DNA from 4 places in the Streptomyces sp. NPDC023481 genome. Region 3 is predicted to be linked to each of the others. Evidence: riboswitches for the same ligand, from Rfam matches in the RefSeq annotation. Region 3 holds a riboswitch; each other region holds the start of a gene.
The links. A riboswitch is a leader RNA that binds a small molecule or an ion and turns the genes downstream of it on or off. The one in region 3 is predicted to bind cyclic di-AMP.
Positions count from the first base shown of each region.

Region 1: it holds a riboswitch for cyclic di-AMP, as region 3 does, so the genes downstream of both, ACZ3ZD_RS23185 (transglycosylase family protein) here and ACZ3ZD_RS24655 (M23 family metallopeptidase) in region 3, are expected to answer to the same signal.
Region 2: it holds a riboswitch for cyclic di-AMP, as region 3 does, so the genes downstream of both, ACZ3ZD_RS32390 (M23 family metallopeptidase) here and ACZ3ZD_RS24655 (M23 family metallopeptidase) in region 3, are expected to answer to the same signal.
Region 4: it holds a riboswitch for cyclic di-AMP, as region 3 does, so the genes downstream of both, ACZ3ZD_RS01810 (transglycosylase SLT domain-containing protein) here and ACZ3ZD_RS24655 (M23 family metallopeptidase) in region 3, are expected to answer to the same signal.

Region 1 is NZ_JBVHJE010000012.1:91,853-96,898, forward strand. Features, by position in the region: gene ACZ3ZD_RS23175 (FtsB family cell division protein) at 1-227, opposite strand, end outside; gene eno (phosphopyruvate hydratase) at 353-1,648, opposite strand; gene ACZ3ZD_RS23185 (transglycosylase family protein) at 1,948-2,652, opposite strand; cyclic di-AMP (ydaO/yuaA leader) riboswitch at 2,657-2,833, opposite strand; gene ACZ3ZD_RS23190 (transglycosylase family protein) at 3,020-4,105, opposite strand; gene ACZ3ZD_RS23195 (cytochrome P450 family protein) at 4,273-5,046, opposite strand, start outside.
Region 2 is NZ_JBVHJE010000021.1:19,679-24,724, forward strand. Features, by position in the region: gene ACZ3ZD_RS32380 (PrsW family intramembrane metalloprotease) at 6-1,301, shown strand; gene ACZ3ZD_RS32385 (aldo/keto reductase) at 1,462-2,406, opposite strand; gene ACZ3ZD_RS32390 (M23 family metallopeptidase) at 2,489-3,526, opposite strand; cyclic di-AMP (ydaO/yuaA leader) riboswitch at 3,536-3,702, opposite strand; gene ACZ3ZD_RS32395 (PP2C family protein-serine/threonine phosphatase) at 3,833-5,011, opposite strand.
Region 3 is NZ_JBVHJE010000013.1:131,201-136,246, reverse strand. Features, by position in the region: gene ACZ3ZD_RS24665 (M16 family metallopeptidase) at 240-1,634, shown strand; gene ACZ3ZD_RS24660 (M16 family metallopeptidase) at 1,631-3,019, shown strand; cyclic di-AMP (ydaO/yuaA leader) riboswitch at 3,229-3,391, shown strand; gene ACZ3ZD_RS24655 (M23 family metallopeptidase) at 3,404-4,159, shown strand; gene ACZ3ZD_RS24650 (GntR family transcriptional regulator) at 4,358-5,044, shown strand.
Region 4 is NZ_JBVHJE010000001.1:379,156-384,201, forward strand. Features, by position in the region: gene fahA (fumarylacetoacetase) at 1-476, opposite strand, end outside; gene ACZ3ZD_RS01805 (HAD family hydrolase) at 827-1,639, shown strand; gene ACZ3ZD_RS01810 (transglycosylase SLT domain-containing protein) at 1,798-2,286, opposite strand; cyclic di-AMP (ydaO/yuaA leader) riboswitch at 2,292-2,471, opposite strand; gene ACZ3ZD_RS01815 (polyprenyl synthetase family protein) at 2,994-4,004, shown strand; gene ACZ3ZD_RS01820 (LolA family protein) at 4,258-5,046, shown strand, end outside.

The DNA of each region.
Region 1 (5,046 bases), on a different contig from region 3:
CTGAGGTCGGCGATCTCCGCGCGCTGGGAGACGTACTGCCGCATCGGGTAGGCGAGGGCGACGACCAGGGAGCACAGCACCAGCGCGAGCAGTGCCGCGCGGCCGGTGAGGCGGGAGCGGCGGGCCTGCCGCTTGGTCTGGGAACGGTAGACCCGGGCCGCCGTCTGCTCGCCGAGCAGCCGCAGCCTGGTCGCGGTGGAGAAACGGTCCCGGTCCTTCACGGCCATCTGGCTCTCCGCCTCCCCTTTCACACGTGCGTACGTCCCCGGACACGGTACGGGACCGGTCCGGGGACGTACGTACGACTTGGCTGGGACTTGGCCCAGGTTCAGCCCTTGCCCTGGCCCTGTGGCTAGCGGTTCGCGGAGCGGAAGCGCGGGAAGGCGCTGCGGCCGGCGTACACCGCGGCGTCGTCGAGGATCTCCTCGATGCGCAGCAGCTGGTTGTACTTGGCGACGCGCTCGGAGCGGGCCGGGGCGCCGGTCTTGATCTGGCCGCAGTTGGTGGCGACGGCCAGGTCGGCGATGGTGACGTCCTCGGTCTCGCCGGAGCGGTGCGACATCATGCACTTGAAGCCGTTGCGCTGGGCCAGCTCGACGGCGTCCAGGGTCTCGGTCAGCGAGCCGATCTGGTTGACCTTGACCAGCAGGGCGTTGGCCGCGCCGTCCTCGATGCCGCGGGCGAGGCGCTCGGGGTTGGTGACGAACAGGTCGTCGCCGACCAGCTGGACCTTGTCGCCGAGCTTGTCGGTGATGACCTTCCAGCCCGCCCAGTCGTCCTCGAACAGCGGGTCCTCGATGGAGACGAGCGGGTAGGCCGCGACGAGCTCCTCGTAGTACTCCGTCATCTCGGCGGCGGAGCGCTCCTTGCCCTCGAAGAGGTACTTGCCGTCCTTGTAGAACTCGGAGGCGGCCACGTCGAGCGCGAGGGCGATCTGCTCACCGGGTGCGTACCCGGCCTCCTTGATCGCCTCCAGGATGAGGTCGAGGGCCTCACGGTTGGAGCCGAGGTTCGGGGCGAAGCCGCCCTCGTCGCCGAGGCCGGTGGACAGGCCCTTGTTCTTCAGGACCTTCTTCAGGGTGTGGTAGACCTCGGTGCCCCAGCGCAGGGCCTCGGAGAAGGACTCCGCGCCGATGGGGGCGATCATGAACTCCTGGATGTCCACGTTGGAGTCGGCGTGCGAGCCGCCGTTCAGGATGTTCATCATCGGCACCGGCAGCAGGTGCGCGTTCGGGCCGCCCAGGTAGCGGAACAGCGGCAGGTCGCTGGCCTCGGAGGCGGCGTGGGCGACGGCGAGCGAGACGCCGAGGATGGCGTTGGCGCCGAGGGAGCCCTTGTTGTCGGTGGCGTCCAGGTCGAACATGGCCTGGTCGATCAGGCGCTGCTCGGTGGCGTCGTAGCCGACCAGCTCCGGGCCGATCTGCTCGATGACGGCGAGGACGGCCTTCTCGACGCCCTTGCCCTGGTAGCGGTTCGGGTCACCGTCGCGCAGCTCGATGGCCTCGAAGGCGCCGGTCGAGGCGCCGGACGGGACGGCGGCACGACCCGTGCTGCCGTCGTCGAGGCCGACCTCGACCTCGACCGTGGGGTTGCCTCGGGAGTCCAGGATTTCCCGGGCTACGACGACGTCGATGGACGGCACGAGCATCTCCTTCTTGGATGTGACGCTGGAAGTGCGGGGCTGGTGTGCCTTGCGCCTAGAGCCTAACCGTCCCGGGCGCGTCGGCCACCGACCGACCGTCCCGTGGACAAGGCGACGGTACCTTTTGTTTCTCGTCGAAACAAAGGGTTCGGGGACTGGGACGTGAAAAACCCCGCCCGGTGCGTACGGGGGAACACGCACCGGGCGGGGTGCCCGTGGGGGCCGGGGGGGAGTGGCCCGCACAGGGGTCTTCAGTGGGGCCCGCGCGGAAGGGCGGGCCCCGTGGTCCGGCCGGCGGCCGGGTGTCACTTCAGGTGCAGCTGCTGACCGGGGTAGATCAGGTTGGCGTCCTCGACGATGTCCTTGTTCAGCTCGAACAGCTTCTCCCAGCCGCCCTGCACGTGGTGCGCCTGGGCGATGGAGCTGAGCGTGTCACCGGTGACGACCTTGTACTCGCCGTCGCCCTTCTTGACCTTCTTGCCGGTCGGGGTGGTGACGGTCTTGCTCTTGCCCGCGCTCGGGGCCGGGCGCTCGGCGGAGCGGGAGGCGGCCTGGTCGTCGGTGGAGCGGCTGGTGGTACCGGCCGAGGTCGAGGGGGTGCTCGGAGCCGGGTTGCTCGGGGCCGGGGCGCTGTCGGTGGCACCGGACAGGCCCGTGCCGCAGACCGGCCAGGCACCCTTGCCCTGCGCGGCCAGGACCTTCTCGGCGACCGCGATCTGCTGCGACTTGCTCGCCTTGTCGGCGGTGCCGGCGTACTGCGTGCCGCCGTACGCGGCCCAGGTGGAGGCGGAGAACTGCAGACCGCCGTAGTAACCGTTGCCGGTGTTGATGGACCAGTTGCCACCGGACTCGCACTGGGCGACCTGGTCCCACTCGGAGGAGGTGGCGGCGGAGGCGTTGCCGGCCGCCATCAGCGGGGCGGCGACGGCGACACCGGTGACACCGGCGAGCGCGACGGCGCGGACGGCCTTGGACGGACGGCGGTGCTTGCCCTTGCCGGAAAACAGCATGGAAGGATCCCCTCACCGACGCCTGCGAGGTGAGCTGTCGGGTTCGGGCCGGTTGAGTTGCCCGGCCGCGCTCCCGCTCTCGCGGTCTGCGCGGCTTCACCCCCAGCCGGTTCCGGCATCAACTGCCGGGCCCGGCGACTTACCTTGGGTCCCCCGCTCCTGCCTACGGCGCTTGACGCGACGACTGTTCCCGGGCAACCGCTGGCAGGATTCGGCGTTGCGACTGCCGGGGCTCGTGGTGACGAGCGGTCTCGACCGTAGACACGTGATCGACGGAATTTCAAAGACGATCAGGGCTTCTGAGACTCATCCCACACTTTCGCCAATTCGGACATCAGGGAGTAAAACGGGGCGTCAACTCCGGCTGTTACGCGCCCTTTTCACCCTCTACTTCCAGGGTCTGACCGGCGCTGATGTGGTTCGGGTCGGTGCCGATGGCCTTCTTGTTGGCGGAGTAGAGCGCGTGCCACCCGCCGTCGACCTCAAGGGAGTCGGCGATGGAGGCGAGGGTGTCGCCCTCGCGGACGGTGTACGTGTCCGTTTCGCGCGCCGCGTGCCGCCCGGAAGCGGCGGAGTCCTGACCGTTTGTCACGTTTTCGTCGGCGCTCGCCCCGCGGTGACGTCCGCCACTGAGGGCCCCGGTGTCGACCAGGCTCCAAGAACCGGCGGCCTGCTGGGGGTTGTCCGCGACGCCGCCGGTGCCCGGGGTGGCCGCGGGGGCGGACTCGTGCGAGTCGCCCGCGCTCGACGAGGTGGACTTGTCCGTCTTGGGGGTGTTGGTTCCCGTGGAGCCGGTGCCCGCGCCGGCGCCCTTGTCCGACTTCCCGCCCGGCGTGGTGGCCGTGCCCGACGAGGAACCGGCGCCCGAGCCGGAGTTGGCGTCGGAGCCGGCACCGGTGGAGGGTGACGAATCCGGCGTACCGGACGAGCCGGAGCCTTCGGTGGAGCCGGAGCCGCCGGAGGAGTCCGTGCTGCCGGAGCCGGAGTCACCGGACTTCTCGGTCGATCCGGACGAGTCACCCGAACCGCCGGTGCCACCGGAGCCACCGACACCCGTGTCGACGTCCACGGAGCCCGAGCCCGAGGTCAGCCCGGACAGCAGGGCGCAGGTGGCCCACGGGGTGGTGCCCTTGTCGGCGAGGATCTTCTCGGCGACGGCGATCTGCTGGTTGCGGCTGGCCTGGTCGGGGCTGGCCGCGTAGTCGCCGCCGCCGTAGCTGTTCCAGTCCTCCTGCGAGATCTGCAGGCCGCCGTAGTAGCCGTTGCCCGGGTTCGCGCTCCAGGAGCCGCCGCTCTCGCATTCGGCCACCTTGTCCCACGTGGTGCCGTCGGCCGCGTTGGCGCTCGCCGCGCCGAGGAGCGGGATGGCGATGGCGGAGCCGGTCACTCCGGCCGCGACGAGCAGGGCCGGGGCCTGGCGGGGGCGACGGTGTCGGCCGTTCCCGGAGAGCATGCAGAAGCCTTTCGAGCGACAGCAGGGGCAGCGCGGCGGGTGATGCCGCTCGCCACGCTGATGGGTGAACGTATAGGCATACGATCACTTGTCACAAGTTCATGCCGCAGAGATCACGTGAAGATCACAGAGTTGAATGTTCGTCATCTTCCCTCCACGACCCGTGGTCAGGCGGGGGGTGTGAACTCCACCGGCAGGGTGCGCAGGCCGCGCATGATGAGCCCGCCGCGCCAGCGCAGCTCCGCCGGATCCGCGGCGAGCCGCAGATCGGGCAGGCGGGTGAGCAGGGTGGCGAGCGCGGTCTGGCCCTCCAGGCGGGCGAGCGGCGCGCCGAGGCAGTAGTGGATGCCGTGCCCGTACCCGAGGTGCTGGTTGTCGCGGCGGGCGAGGTCCAGCACGTCCGGGTCGGCGAACCGCTCCGGGTCCCGGTCCGCGGCGGCGAGGACGACGAGCACCGGATCCCCCGGCGCGATGTCCTGCCCGCCGATGCTCAGCGGCTCGGTGGCGAACCGCCAGGTGGCCAGCTCCACCGGGCCGTCGTAGCGCAGCAGTTCCTCCACGCCGGTCTCCAGCAGGTCCCGCTCCCCGGCGGCCAGGGACCGCTCCAGCCGGCCGCGCTGCTCGGGGTGGGTGAGCAGGGCGTAGGTGCCGTTGCCGATGAGGTTCACCGTCGTCTCGAAGCCGGCGAACAGCAGGATGAAGGCCATGGCGGCGGCCTCGTTCTCGGTGAGGTGCTCGCCGTGGTCGGAGGCGCGGATGAGGCCGGAGATCAGGTCCTCGCCGGGCACCGGCTCGGCGGGCAGCGCCTCCCGCTTCCTGTGGATCAGCTCGCCGAGATAGCCGCGCATCTTCTTCACCGACCGGGCGACTCCGCCCCGGGGGCCGCCGCCGTGCCGGATCATCATGCCCGCCCAGTCCCGGAAGTCGTCCTGGTCCTCGCG
Region 2 (5,046 bases), on a different contig from region 3:
ATGCCGTGGCCACCAGTCCTCCGTTTCCGCCGTACCCCCCGCGCCCCGGCGACGGCGCGCTGCGCCACCCGCACTGGTGGCAGCGCAGGTGGGTGCGGTACGGGGCACTGAGTTCCCTGCTGGCCCTGTCCGGCCTGGTCATCCTCGCGCTCGTGCGGCGGCAGACCGGCACGGAGGGCTTCCTCGTCGGGCTCGGGCTGGCCGTGCTGCCCGTGCCCTGGCTGCTGGCCGCCTTCCGGTGGCTGGACCGGGTGCAGCCGGGCCCGTGGCGGAACCTGGTGTTCTCCTTCGCCTGGGGAGCCTGTGCGGCGGCGCTGATAGCCATCGTGGCCAACAGCTTCGCGACCAAGTGGATAGCCACCTCGACCGCGGACCCGGCCAGCGCCGACACGCTCGGCGCCACGGTGATAGCCCCGATCGTGGAGGAGTCCGCGAAGGCCGCCGCCGTGCTGCTGGTCTTCCTCTTCCGCCGGCGCGACTTCACCGGGATCGTGGACGGAGTGGTGATCGCGGGGGTCACCGCCACCGGCTTCGCGTTCACCGAGAACATCCTCTACCTCGGTACGGCCTTCGGGACCGACCAGCTCACCGGCGGCCGCGGCATCGCCTCCGTCACCGCCGCCACCTTCTTCGTGCGCATCGTGATGTCCCCGTTCGCGCACCCCCTGTTCACCGTGCTCACCGGCATCGGTTTCGGCGTCGCCGCGCTGTCCGCCGAGCGGCAGCATCTGCGGCGGGCCCTGCTGCCGGTCTGCGGCCTGCTCCTCGCGATGGGCATGCACGCCTTCTGGAACGGCTCCTCCACCTTCGGCGAGTACGGCTTCTTCGCCGTCTACGGCGCCTTCATGGTGCCCGCGTTCGGGCTGCTCACCTGGCTGGCGGTCTTCACCCGGCAGCGGGAGCTGCGCACCGTGCGGGCGGAGCTGCCGGCGTATGTACTGGCCGGCTGGCTGGGCCCGGCCGAGCCGTTCGCGCTCGGGTCGATGCGGGCCCGGCGGATGGCCCGGGACCACGCCCGCCACCACCACGGGCGCCCGGCGGCGCGGGAGGTCGCCCGGTACGAGGCGTACGCCACGGCGCTGGCCTTCCTGCGGCAGCGGGGCCGGGCGGGGAAGGCCGGCGCCGACTTCGTCGTACGGGAGCGGGAGCTGCTGGACGAGCTGTGGAAGCGCAGGCAGGTGGCCCGGCCGGCCCTGGAGTACGCGAGCCGGGCCTCCGTACCGGCGCCGGCGTACCGGGGTGCGGCGCCGTACGGGTATCCGGCGGTGCCGTACGCCGCGTACAACCCCTACCGGACGTGAGCGACCGCCGGGGCCGACGAGCGCCCGGCCCCGCCGGACCGGGCGGACCGGACAGGCAGGGCGGCCAGGGCCAGGCCCTCTCTCTCGGATCTCGCCGGCGTCGCGGGGCGCCGGAAGCACCGCCACCCGAAGCCGGCCCGGTCCGAGGGAAAGGACCTAGCTAGGCGGAGGCCTCCGTCAGCCGGGTCAGCTCGGTGTCCGTCAGCTTCAGGTCCGCCACCCCCACCAGCGCGGGCAGCTGTTCCACCGTCCGTGCGGAGGCGATCGGGGCCGTGATCGACGGCTGGGCGGCGAGCCAGGCCAGGGCCACGGTGGCGACCGGGGCCTCGTGGGCCGCGGCGACCTCGTCCAGGGCCGCGAGGACCCTCTGGCCGCGCTCGGTGCCGAGGTACTTCTCGGCACCGCCGGCGCGGGCGCTGTCGACGGTCGTACCGGGCCGGTACTTGCCGGTGAGGAAGCCCGAGGCGAGGGAGAAGTACGGGACGCCGGCCAGGCCCTCGCGGACGGCGAGGTCCTGCAGCGGGCCCTCGTAGGTGTCCCGGGAGACCAGGTTGTAGTGCGGCTGGAGGGCGACGTAGCGGGCGAGGCCCTCGCGGTCGGAGAACTCCAGGGATGCCCTGAGGCGCTCGGCGGTGATGTTGGAGGCGGCGATGTGCCGGACCTTGCCGGCCTTCACCAGCTCGTCCAGCGTGCCGATGATCTCCTCGACCGGCACCTCGGGATCGTCGTAGTGGGTGTAGTAGAGGTCGATGTAGTCGGTGTCCAGGCGGCGCAGGGAGGCGTCGGCCGCGGCCTTGATGTTGGCGGCGGACAGCCCCCGGTACCGCGGGTGCTGGCTGACCTTGGTGGCGATGACGACATCGGAGCGGTTGTCGCGGGCCTTGACCCACTTGCCGATGATCGTCTCCGACTCGCCGCCCTGGTTGCCCTCGACCCAGGCGGAGTAGGCGTCGGCGGTGTCGATGAAGTTGCCGCCGGCCGCCGTGTAGGCGTCGAGGACGGCGAAGGAGGTCTGTTCGTCCGCGGTCCAGCCGAAGACGTTGCCGCCCAGGGAGAGCGGGAAGACCTGGAGGTCGGAAGTGCCCAGTTGGCGAAGTGACGTCATACGACATGTCAACGCCGGCGGCAGAAGATCGCATTCCGCCGCCGGCGCCGAAATTCGCAAAGCCCCCCGCGGAGCGCGGGTGTCAGGGGGTGAGGCCCTTGCCGTGCAGCCACGCCATGGGGTCGATCGCGCCGGGCTGGCCGCCCGGGTGGACCTCCAGGTGCAGGTGCGGGCCGGTGACGTTGCCGGTGGCGCCGACGCGGCCGATGACCTCGCCGGTGGAGACCTTCTGGCCGGCCTTGACGTTGATCGAGGACTGGTGGCAGAACCACAGCTCGGTGCCGTCGTCCAGGGTGAGGATCGTGCGGTAGCCGTAGGAACCGGCCCAGCCCGCCTCGGTGATCGTGCCGCCGTGGATGGCCTTGATCAGGGTGCCGGTGGGAGCGGCGAAGTCGAGGCCGGTGTGGTGGCCGGAGGACCACATCGAGCCGGCCTGGCCGAAGGTCGAGGTGATCGTGTACGCGGAGGTCGGCAGCGTGTACTGCTTGGCCAGCCGGGCCAGCCGGGCCTCCTCGGCCTTCTTCTCGGCGGCGGCCTCCGCCTTCTCCTTGGCCGCGGCGGCCTGGGCGGCGGCCTCCTTCTCGGCCTGGGCGGCGGCGTCGGCGGACTGCCGGTGGGCGGCGGCGAGCGCGGCGGCGGTGGCCTTGCTCTCGGCCTGGCCCTGCTGATGCTCGGCCTGGGCCATGATCCGGTTGCGCAGCGCCTCGCCCGCGTCGGTGCCGTCCTCGCCGTCGGCGGTGGCCACGGCGACGCCGCTGAGCGTGGCGGTGGCGGCCTCGGCCGGCTGGGAGCCGTCGGAGCCGTGCGCGAAGAGGGAGCCGACGGAGGGCAGGTCCGGCAGGGAGAGGGAGACCGGTGGCTTGCCGGTGTTGGCGCTGGCCATGCCGCCCGCGCCGACCGCGGCGATGACGCCGACGCCGAGGACGGTGGAGCTGCGCGCGAAGCCGCCGCGCTGCTTGGCGACGCGGTGCCGGCCACGGACCGGGGTGACGGACTCCTCGGTCGGATTCCACTCCTCCCAGGGGCCCTCCGCGGCACGGTAGGAGCCGTACCCGAAGGTCTCGGTCTCGCGCTCGGCCGGTATGAACGGGGCTTCTGGGGCAGGCCGGTTGGACGCCACGCGGGCGCGCTCCTTTCCTTCCGCCGCCTACCGGGTTAGCTGACGGGTTCGGAGCAGGAAGGTCTCCTACGCGCGTATAACCGGCGTGACCTGCACGAGTTCACGGCGGTATCCGCGTGATTCACCCCAAGGTGGTGGTTCCCCGGTTCCCTTGCGGGATTCGGCGCGTGCGCACGGAGCCGCCTCTGGTGACGGCTGGGACGACCGCGCTGCGTTATCGAACGTTAATAGACTTGCGAGTCACTTTCCAAGCCGTTCGCCTTGATCATTAACGTTTTGTCGGGCCGGGCCTTTCGGTGGGAACCGTCATGGCCGTCGGACGGCGAGCAGCGCCATGTCATCGGTCAGGTCACCGCCGCAGTGCCGGCGCACGTCCGCGGCGAGCCGGCCGAGCAGCGCGGCCGGCCCGGGGAAGACGCGTCCGGCGAGCCGCCGCCCGGGGTCGAAGAACCGGCCGTGGGCGTCCCGGGCCTCGGAGAGGCCGTCGGTGTGGAAGAGCAAGGTGGCGCCGCCCGGGAAGCGGGCCTCGGTGGCCCGGTCCGGCCACCGGCCCAGGTCGGCCATGCCGAGCGGCAGCGCGGGCTCGGCGGGAGCCAGGGTGCACAACGTGCCGTCGGCGTGCAGCAGCAGCGGCGGCGGATGGCCGCGGTTGACGATCCGTACCACCCCGTCGTCGTGCGGGAGTTCGGCGAGGACCGCGGTGGTGAACCCCTCGAAGGCGTCGATGCCGTCCCGCCGGGTGCCCTCGCGGGCCAGCGCCCGCTCCAGCCGCTCGGCCACCCGCTCCAGCGTGGTCTCCTGCTCGGCCGCCTCCCGGAACGCGCCGATCACCACGGCCACGGCGGCCACCGCGCCCATGCCCTTGCCGCGCACGTCCCCGACGACCAGCCGGACGCCGTGCGGGCTGTCCTGCACCGCGTACAGGTCGCCGCCGATGAACGCGTCCTGGCGGGCCGCTTCGTAGCAGGCGGCGATCTCGAAGCCGCCGATCCGCGCGGCGGGCTCCGGCAGTACGGCCCGCTGGGCGGCCTCGGCGATCTCCCGGGCGGAGGCGAGCCGCCGGTCGCCGCGCCGGACCACCCGGTTGATGGCGGCGGCGAGCAGGGCGACCGTGGCCACGGTGACCACGTCGGTGACGGTGCCCACGGTCGGGTGGGCACCGGCGTCGGTGTGCACGGCGTAGGCGGCGGCGAGGGAGGCGAGGCCGGCGAGGACGGTGGTGCGCAGCGCGGACAGGGGCGCGGCGACCAGCGGGGCGGCGGTGAAGAACGGGACCGGGGTGAAGTCGTCCGGGGTGAGCAGGCCGTACAGGACCCCGCAGCCGACGAGGAGCGCGGGCAGCGCGCGGGCCACACCGCGCGGCCTCGGGCGGCGGGCCCGCGCCGGCGCGGGCCCGCCGCCGAGCCCCGGGTCGGGTACGGGGTCGCCGGGGAGCCGGCCGCCCGCCCTGGCGTACGGGCTCTCCTCCACCTTTCCAGGGCGCACCGCGTGTCTCCCACATGTCCGACGTACCTCCAGGT
Region 3 (5,046 bases):
GCGTTTGACGGATCTGACGCGGACCATTGTGGACCTAGGCACTGACAACCCGTGCCACCACCCGGTCCGGGCGGGCCCGCCGGACCGGCGGAGCGGAGTCCGACGCAGGCTACGCGATCCGCTGTGGGCGTACGTCCCGCGGGAACTCCGCCGGGGCCCCGCACGCTTTGCATACAGTGGCAGGAACGGCAGGAAAAGCGCGGTTTCCATCAACCGCCTCCGCTCGCGAAGGGACGTACATGCCCATGGGTCACACGACCACAGCCGAGGCAGGCTCCGGGGGCCTGACAGCGACCGAGCACCGCCTGGCCAACGGTCTGCGCGTGGTGCTCTCCGAGGACCACCTGACCCCGGTGGCGGCGGTCTGCCTCTGGTACGACGTCGGCTCCCGCCACGAAGTCAAGGGTCGTACCGGCCTGGCTCACCTTTTCGAGCACCTGATGTTCCAGGGCTCCGCGCAGGTGAAGGGCAACGGCCACTTCGAGCTGGTGCAGGGCGCCGGCGGCTCGCTCAACGGCACCACCAGCTTCGAGCGCACCAACTACTTCGAGACCATGCCCGCCCACCAGCTGGAGCTGGCGCTCTGGCTGGAGGCCGACCGCATGGGCTCCCTGCTGGCCGCCCTGGACGACGAGTCCATGGAGAACCAGCGGGACGTCGTCAAGAACGAGCGCCGCCAGCGCTACGACAACGTGCCGTACGGCACGGCCTTCGAGAGGCTGACCGCGCTCTCCTACCCCGAGGGCCACCCCTACCACCACACGCCGATCGGCTCCATGGCGGACCTGGACGCGGCCACCCTGGAGGACGCCCGCGCGTTCTTCCGCACCTACTACGCGCCGAACAACGCGGTGCTCTCCGTGGTCGGCGACATCGACCCCGAGCAGACCCTCGCCTGGGTCGAGAAGTACTTCGGCTCCATCGCCTCCCACGACGGCAAGCCCGCGCCCCGGGACGGCTCCCTGCCCGACGTCATCGGCGAGCAGAAGCGCGAGGTCGTCGTGGAGGAGGTCCCCGCGCGCGCCCTGATGGCCGCCTACCGGCTCCCGCACGACGGCACGCGCGCGTGCGACGCGGCCGACCTCGCCCTGACCATTCTCGGCGGCGGCGAGTCCTCCCGCCTGTACAACCGGCTGGTGCGCCGGGACCGTACGGCCGTCGCGGCCGGCTTCGGCCTGCTGCGCCTGGCCGGCGCGCCCTCCATGGGCTGGCTGGACGTGAAGACCTCGGGTGACGTCGAGGTGCCGGTCATCGAGACCGCCATCGACGAGGAGCTGGCCCGGTTCGCCGCGGAGGGCCCCACGCCCGAGGAGATGGAGCGCGCCCAGGCGCAGCTGGAGCGCGAGTGGCTGGACCGGCTCGGCACGGTCGCCGGCCGTGCCGACGAACTGTGCCGGTTCGCGGTCCTGTTCGGCGACCCTCAGCTCGCCCTGACCGCCGTCCAGCGCGTCCTGGAGGTCACCCCGCAGGAGGTCCAGGAGGTCGCCAAGGCCCGCCTGCGGCCCGACAACCGCGCGGTGCTCGTCTACGAGCCGAAGTCCCCGCAGGCCGTGGAGGACGCCGACATCCCCGGGGACCCGGAGCAGGAAGCCACCGTAGAGGCCGGCAACGAGAACGAGGAGACGGCCAAGTGACCGAACTCGCCACCATGGACTTCCACCCCCGGCCGCAGCCCGGCGAGGCCCGGCCCTGGGCGTTCCCGGCTCCCGAGCGCACCGCGCTCGACAACGGCCTGACCGTGCTGCGCTGCCACCGTCCCGGCCAGCAGGTCGTCGCCGTGGAGGTGCTGCTGGACGCGCCGCTGGACGCCGAGCCGGCCGGCCTGGACGGCGTCGCCACGATCATGGCGCGGGCCTTCTCGGAGGGCACCGACAAGCATTCCGCCGAGGAGTTCGCCGCCGAGCTGGAGCGCGCGGGCGCCACCCTGGACGCGCACGCAGACCACCCCGGCGTCCGGCTCAGCCTGGAGGTCCCGGCCTCCCGCCTGGCCAAGGGCCTCGGTCTGCTCGCCGACGCCCTGCGCGCGCCCGCCTTCGCCGAGAGCGAGGTCGAACGGCTGGTCCGCAACCGCCTGGACGAGATCCCGCACGAACTGGCCAACCCCTCCCGCCGGGCCGCCAAGGAACTCTCCAAGGAGCTGTTCCCGGCGACCTCCCGCATGTCCCGGCCGCGCCAGGGCACCGAGGAGACGGTCGAGAAGATCGACGCGGCGGCCGTACGCGCCTTCTACGACCGCCATGTGCGGCCCGGCACGGCCACCGTGGTCGTCGTCGGCGACCTGACCGGCGTCGACCTGGACGGCCTGCTCGGCGACACCCTGGGCGCCTGGACCGGCACCCCGGGCGAGCCCCGGCCGGTGCCGCCGGTGACCGCCGACGACACCGGGCGCGTGGTCATCGTGGACCGGCCCGGCGCCGTCCAGACGCAGCTGCTCATCGGCCGGATCGGCCCCGACCGGCACGACCGCGTGTGGCCCGCCCAGGTGCTCGGCACGTACTGCCTCGGCGGCACCCTCACCTCCCGCCTGGACCGCGTCCTGCGCGAGGAGAAGGGCTACACCTACGGCGTGCGCTCCTTCGGACAGGTCCTCAGGTCCGCGCCGGACGGCACGGGCGCGGCGATGCTCGCCATCAGCGGCTCGGTGGACACGCCGAACACCGGCCCGGCGCTGGACGACCTGTGGAAGGTGCTGCGGACCGTCGCGGCGGAGGGCCTGACCGACGCCGAGCGGGACGTCGCCGTGCAGAACCTCGTCGGCGTGGCGCCGCTGAAGTACGAGACCGCGGCGGCCGTCGCGAGCACGCTGGCCGACCAGGTCGAGCAGCACCTGCCCGACGACTTCCAGGCGACGCTGTACCGGCAGCTGGCCGCCACGGGAACGGTGGAGGCCACCGCGGCCGTCGTGAACGCCTTCCCGGTGGACCGCCTGGTGACCGTCCTCGTCGGTGACGCGGCCGCCATCAAGGCGCCGGTGGAGGCGCTCGGCATCGGTGAAGTGACCGTGGTGGCGGCCGAGTAACGGCACGCGCGCGCAGGGCCCTGGCAACGCGTCGGTCGTCAGGGCCCTGTTGTTCCACTCGCTCCCTCAGATGCCCGTTTTGGGGCGGAGGTTGCCTGTCTGCCCTGTGGGATGCGCTACAAAAGGCCGCTTCCGTTTGAGGACGGGGAGCGGGCCGCCGTAGCGTCATCCGGGCTGTTCGTCAGGCAGTGCGCCGCGCCCGCGGCACCGGACAGTCATCGCCGAGTCCCCGTACGGCGCGAGCCAGGGGAGCCGGGGACCCACGCAGTCCCTGGGGTGAATCGGGCGCCCGCGCGCGAGTGGGGGAGCCCGTAGGAGACCTTCCTGCTCCGAACCCGTCAGCTAACCCGGTAGGCGAGAGGGAAGGAAAGGACCAGCCACTTCATGGCGTTCATGTGCGCCACCGGGAAGCACCGCAAGCCCGGCCGGGTCAAGCGGACCACCGCTCAGGCGGCCGGTATCGCGGCCCTCACCACCACCGGCGTGATCGGCACCCTCGCCGCCTCCCCGGCGCTCGCCGCCGAGAACCCCACGGAGCAGACCGGGCTCGTCCCCGTCCTCGCCGTGACCCAGGACGTTCCCGAGCAGATCGACGCGCAGGCCGCCGCCCAGCAGCAGGCCGCCGAGCTGAAGGCGGCCGAGGAGGCCGCGGCGAAGGCCGCCGCCAAGCGGGCCGCGGAGGTGCGCGCGGCCAAGGCCCGTGCCGCCCGCGAGGCCGAGCGCAAGCTGCTGAACACCTTCGTCGCCCCCGTCGCGCACTCGTACGTCTCCACGGGCTACCAGGCCAGCAGCTCCCTGTGGTCCTCCGGTTCGCACACCGGCATCGACTTCCACGCCGCCAGCGGCACGGCCGTCCACGCGGTGGGCTCCGGCACGGTCGTCTCCACCGGCTGGGGAGGCGCGTACGGCAACCAGATCGTGATTCGCATGGCCGACGGCATGTACACGCAGTACGGGCACCTGTCGTCCATCGGGGTCACGGTGGGCCAGAAGGTCGTCCCGGGCCAGCAGATCGGCCTGTCCGGCGCCACCGGCAACGTCACCGGGCCGCACCTGCACTTCGAGGCGCGGACCACTCCCGAGTACGGCTCCGACGTCGACCCGGTCGCCTATCTCCGCCAGCACGGCGTGAACGTCTGACACCCCGCGCACGACCGTCCGAAGCCCCGGCTCACCGAGCCGGGGCTTTCGTCGTTTTTCGCGGTGTCCGCCTGATTCGCTGACCAAAAAATATCCCTGGATCCGGGACCGCCGTCGGAAATTCCGGCCTATTGCAATAGAGTCACGGAACACGCGTCCATCGTCGGCGTTTCACGGGGATTAAGGCGGAGGTCGGTCATGCGTATTCCGGCGCACTCGGTGTGTACCGCTGTCCGGGACGACATCGTCGCGGGTGTCCACGCGCGCGGCAGCCGCCTCACCGAGGAGGTACTGGCCCGCCGGTACGGCGTCTCGCGCGTCCCCGTGCGTGAGGCCCTGCGCACCCTGGAGGCCGAGGGTTTCGTGGTGACGCGCCGGCACGCGGGCGCGTGCGTGGCCGAGCCGACCGAGGAGGAGGCCGCCGACCTGCTGGAGATGCGGATGCTGCTGGAGCCGCTGGGCGCCGCCCGGGCCGCCCAGCGCCGCACCGAGGCCCATCTGAAGGTGCTGCGCGGCCTGGTCCGGCTGGGCCAGGAACGGGCCAGGAGGGGCGGCAGCGAGGACCTTCGCTCGCTGGGCGGCTGGTTCCACGAGACGCTCGCCCAGGCCTCCGGCAGCCCCTCGCTGACCGCGATGCTCACCCAGCTGCGGCACAAGATCGCCTGGATGTACACGGTGGAGGCGCCGGTCAGCCCGATGGAGTCCTGGACGGAGCACGGCGCCATCGTGGACGCGGTGGCGCGCGGCGACGCCGAGCGCGCGCGGGCCCTCACCACGCTGCACGCCGAGCGCGCGACCGGCGCGCACCGGCTGCGGTTTTCCGGCGGCGCGGAGCGTGTGAGGACTTCGCAACGAGCCGTAAACATGTCGGGCCGACGGCATTAACA
Region 4 (5,046 bases), on a different contig from region 3:
ACGACGGTGCCGGAGCGGCCGTGGTAACCGATCGGCAGGTGCTTCCAGTTGGGGGTGAGGGAGTCCTCGGCGTCCGGGCGGAAGATCTGGCCGACGTTGCGGGCGTGGTTCTCCGAGGCGTAGAAGTCGACGTAGTCGGCGACCTCGAAGGGCAGGTGCAGGTTCACCTCGGACAGCGGGTGGAACAGCGGCTCGACGGCCTCGCGGCGCGCCGGGTCCGTGACCCAGGAGGTGACGGCACGCCGTACGTCCGACCAGGTGGCGCGGCCGGCGGCCAGCAGCGGGTTGAGGGTGGGCCGGGCGAGCAGCGCCTGGTGGGGCGAGCCGAGCGCGGCGGCCGCGGCGCCCGCGTCGAGGACGTGGTCCCCGAGCCGGACGCCGATCCTCCGCTCCGTGCTGCCGGAGGGCGAGAACACGCCATAGGGGAGGTTGTGCGGGCCGAAGGGGTCGCCCTCGGGGACGTCGAAGGGGGGCATGGGGTGCTGCCTCACTCTCATCCGGGCCATGCATGGCACTGCGTTCCATGTGGTCGGGCCACACGTTACGGCCCACCCGCATGTCTTGGGCAGTGCCTCACGCGGTGCCCACGGCTGCCACAGGTGAGCCGGGGCGCCACGGTGGGGCCGCCGTCCCCGCACGCACGCGCGTGACGGATGAGGCAAGGGGACGGCGGGCAGGAGCGGCCCGCCGACCGCGCACGCGGGGGTGGCCTGCCATCCATCCACGCGCGCGCGTGACATGGGGCGCGTGACGAGGGGCGTGGCAGCACGCAAGTGCGTGGAACGGAGGATGAGTCGGCGGGGCGCGGTGTCCGTATTCTCTGATCATGGCACCCACCCCGGCATACGGACTGATCGCCACCGACCTGGACGGGACGTTGCTGCGCGGCGACGACACCGTCTCCGACCGGTCGCTGGCCGCGCTCGCGCGGGTGGCGCGGGCCGGTGCCCGGCACCTGGTGGTGACGGGCCGCCCAGCGCCGCGGGTACGGCCGCTGCTCGCGGACCTCGGCTGCACGGGGCTCGCGGTGTGCGGGCAGGGAGCGCAGGTCTACGACGCCGGGAGCGACCGCCTGCTGTGGTCGGTGAGGCTGGACCGGGAGCTGGCCGAGACCGCGCTCGGCAAGATCGAGGCGGAGGTGGGGCCGGTCTGCGCGGCGGTCGACCAGGACGGCGTCGACGGGCTCACGCTGATCGAGCCCGGCTACCGGATGCCCCACCCGACGCTGCCCGCGGTGCGCGTCGGCCGGCGCGACGACCTGTGGGCGGAGCCCATCAGCAAGGTGCTGCTGCGGCACGCCATCCTGTCCGACGACGAGTTGGCGGCGGTGGCGCGCGCGGCGGTGGGCTCGCTGGCGACGGTCACCATGTCGGGCCCGGGCACCGTGGAGCTCCAGCCGAGCGGGGTGACGAAGGCGACCGGTCTGGCGCTGGCCGCCGGGCGGCTGGGGGTCGGCGCCGACCGTGCCCTCGCCTTCGGTGACATGCCCAACGACATCCCCATGTTCCACTGGGCCGCGCGCGGTGTCGCCATGGCCGGCGCGCACCCCGAACTGAAGGCGGTGGCCGACGAGATCACCTTGTCGAACGAGGACGACGGCATCGCCGTCGTCCTCGAACGACTCTTCCCGCCCGACTGACCGGGAAGTCGACCCGGCCGGGGGGCCGACCGACTGACCGGCATATCAGTAGCGCCGGCCGCGGCTCCGGCCCCGAGTCGGCCCGGCTCCGGCCTCGAGTCGGCCCGACTGCGACCCTGAGCTGGCCCGGCTGCGGCCCTGAGCCGGCCCTGAGCCGGTCAGTACGCGCTGAACACGTTGTCGATCGACCCGTACCGCGCGGCCGCGTAGTTGCAGGCGGCGGTGATGTTCGCGACCGGGTCGTAGATGTTGAACGAGGTTCCGGCCACGTGGTACGCGTTGAACGTGGGGTCGATGACCTGGAGCAGGCCCTTGGACGGGATGCCCTTGGCGGCGTTGGAGTCCCAGAGGTTGATGGCGTTCGGGTTGCCCGAGGACTCGCGGATGATGTTGCGGTAGATGCCGTTGTAGGTGCCCGGGATGCCCTTCTGGGCCATGATCGCGAGCGACTCGCGGATCCAGCCGTCCAGGGTGTTCGGGTAGCCGGCGGTGGTGGTGGCGGCCGTCGCGGTGGTGCTGGGGGCCGCGGCGGCGCTGGTCGCGCCGATGAGCGGCAGGGCGAGTACGGCGGCACCGGCGCCGGCGGCGGTGACGGCGCGGACGAGACGGCCGGTGCGGGTGCGGCGGGGCTGAGCGGCAGCAGGCATGGCGGTGTTCCTCTCCGGCGCCTGCGAGGTGAGCTGTCGGGTTCGGGCTGGGAGGTGCCCGGCCGTGCCCTGGAAGAGGCACGGCTTCACCCCGAGCCGTTCCGGTGCGGCGTGTGCCGTCCGGTCCGGCGACTTACCTGGGTCCCCCGCTCCTGCCGTACGAATGAGTTCGTCGATGGGTTACGCGGGCGGCGGCAGGATTCGGCGTCCGCCCGACGGCCCGGAACGTATGCGAGAGCACATGTCGGAAACAAGGGCCGGATTCATACAACGTGCGATTTGACCTTGATCGATGTCGTATGAGGCGCTTGATCCTTTGCGGTTGCCAATCCTCAACTCGCCGACAGGACAAGGGCTCGCAGGGGCTTTTGAGGGTGGGTCGGGCAGGTGGCCGGAGTGAGCCATTTCACGAACTGGCAAACTACTTCAAATCAGACATGAGGGATTAGGGGGATTGGGGCGGGAAGTCGGAGTGGTGGGGTATGGAGAGGTTGCGCCATAGCGCCCGAATTACTGGGAAAGCTGTAAATTTCCGTTCTTATTGTGTGATCGTCGTCATGCCGATCATGATCCGGTACCGCCCGGGCTGGACCGGTGGGCGCTATCGGTGATCGAACAGGGACCGGATACGCTGACTTGAGTGATGGCAGCGACCTATCGACAAACCGTGTAATCGCCAGCAGACACCAGCAGACAGGAGACCCCTCGTGACCGTCGTCGGGCCGTTCGGGCTGAGCGTGCGGGACCAGGCTCTGGAAGCCGATGTCCAGGCCGGATTGGCGGCTGTCGAGGAAGGCTTGCTCGAAGCCACCAAGAGCGAGGTCCCGTTCATCACGGAGGCCGCGCAGCACCTCGTGCGGGCCGGGGGGAAGCGTTTCCGGCCACTTCTGGTGATGCTCGCGGCCCAGTTCGGCGATCCGTACGCGCCCGGTGTCGTGCCCTCGGCCGTGGTCGTGGAGCTGACCCATCTGGCCACGCTGTACCACGACGACGTCATGGACGAGGCGGCCGTGCGGCGGGGTGTGGACAGCGCCAACACCCGCTGGGGCAACTCCGTCGCGGTCCTCACCGGCGACTTCCTGTTCGCCCGCGCCTCCCAGATCCTCGCCGACCTCGGCCCCGAGGCGGTCCGGGTGCAGGCGCTGGCGTTCGAGCGGCTGGTCACCGGCCAGATCCTGGAGACCGCGGGCCCCTCCGACGGGCGCGACCCGGTCGATCACTACCTGGACGTGCTCGGCGGCAAGACGGGCTCCCTGGTGGCCGTCTCGTGCCGGTTCGGCGCGATGATGTCCGGCGCCGACGAGACGGTCGTCGACACGCTCACCCAGTACGGCGAACGGCTCGGGGTCGCCTTCCAGCTCGCCGACGACGTCCTGGACATCGCCTCCGACTCCCACGAGTCCGGCAAGACCCCGGGCACCGACCTGCGCGAGGGCATCCCCACCCTGCCGGTGCTCCGGCTGCGCGAGCGCGCCGCCCGGCTGGGCCGGCCCGAGGACGTCGCGCTGTGCGAGCTGCTCGACTCCGACCTGAGCGACGATGCCCGGCACGCCGAGGCGCTGGCCGCGCTGCGCGCGCACCCCGCGCTGGAGCAGGCCCGCCGGGACACCGTGCGGTACGCGGAGGAGGCGCGGGCCGCACTCGCACCGCTGCGCGCGTGCGACGCCAAGGCGGCCCTGATGGAGCTGTGCGACGCGGTCGTGCACCGCGCCGGCTGACCCGGCCGGCCCCGTACGGGCCGCCGCGCCCGGCGTGACCCCTACGGGTCGGGTGGAGATACCACCGTCGCGTGTCATACCGGAGGCGTACACGGAGTTGCCTCCGTGGGCTGACGATTCCTCACGGCCGATTTGGTCAGATGGTCATCACGGAAATCACCACTCCTCACCGATTCGGGTGAGAATGGCGGCTCAGGTGGACCAGCGGACCAACGTGAGGACAGCCGCCGCCGACGACGGAGGTAAGGCACACATGGCACCGTACGAATCCGACGACGCAATGGACGCCGCGCGGGACGACAAGCCGCGCTCCGGCCGGCGCAAGGCCGCGCGGTACGCCGTCCCGGTCGCGGTGGTGGGGGTGGCGGCGGCCACGATCGGGCTGGTCCCGGCGCTCGCCAACTCCGGCGACCCCGACCTGCCGAAAATCAGCGCACAGCAGCTCATCAACAAGATCGCCAAGTCGGACGTGCAGCAGCTGTCCGGCACCGTGAAGGTCAGCACCGACCTCGGCCTGCCCAACCTCGGCGGCCTGGAGAACAACCTGCTCTCCGGCGCGGGCCGCGGCGGCAATCACGACGGCTCCGCCGCCGACCCGCGGGCCAAGCTCACCGAACTGGTCTCCGGCACGCACACCCTGCGCGTCGCCGCCGACGGCCCCAACCGGCAGAAACTGTCCCTTCTGGAGAGCGGCGCCGAGTACAGCCTGATCCACGACGGCAAGGACGTCTGGGGCTACGACAGCAAGAGCAACCAGGTCCACCACTCCACCGCGGCCCGCTCCGGCGAGGACCGCCGGGCCGAACCCCCGGCCACCCCCAAGGACTTCGCCGACCAGGCCCTGAAGGCGGTGGACGACACCACGTCCGTCACCGTCGACGGCACCGAGCACGTCGCCGGGCGCGACGCCTACAAGCTGCTCATCCAGCCCCGGCAGTCCGGCACCACGGTCGGCGCGATCAGCATCGCCGTCGACGCGAAGACGGGCCTGCCGCTGAAGTTCACGCTGACCCCGAAGAGCGGCGGCGCCGCCGTCCTCGAC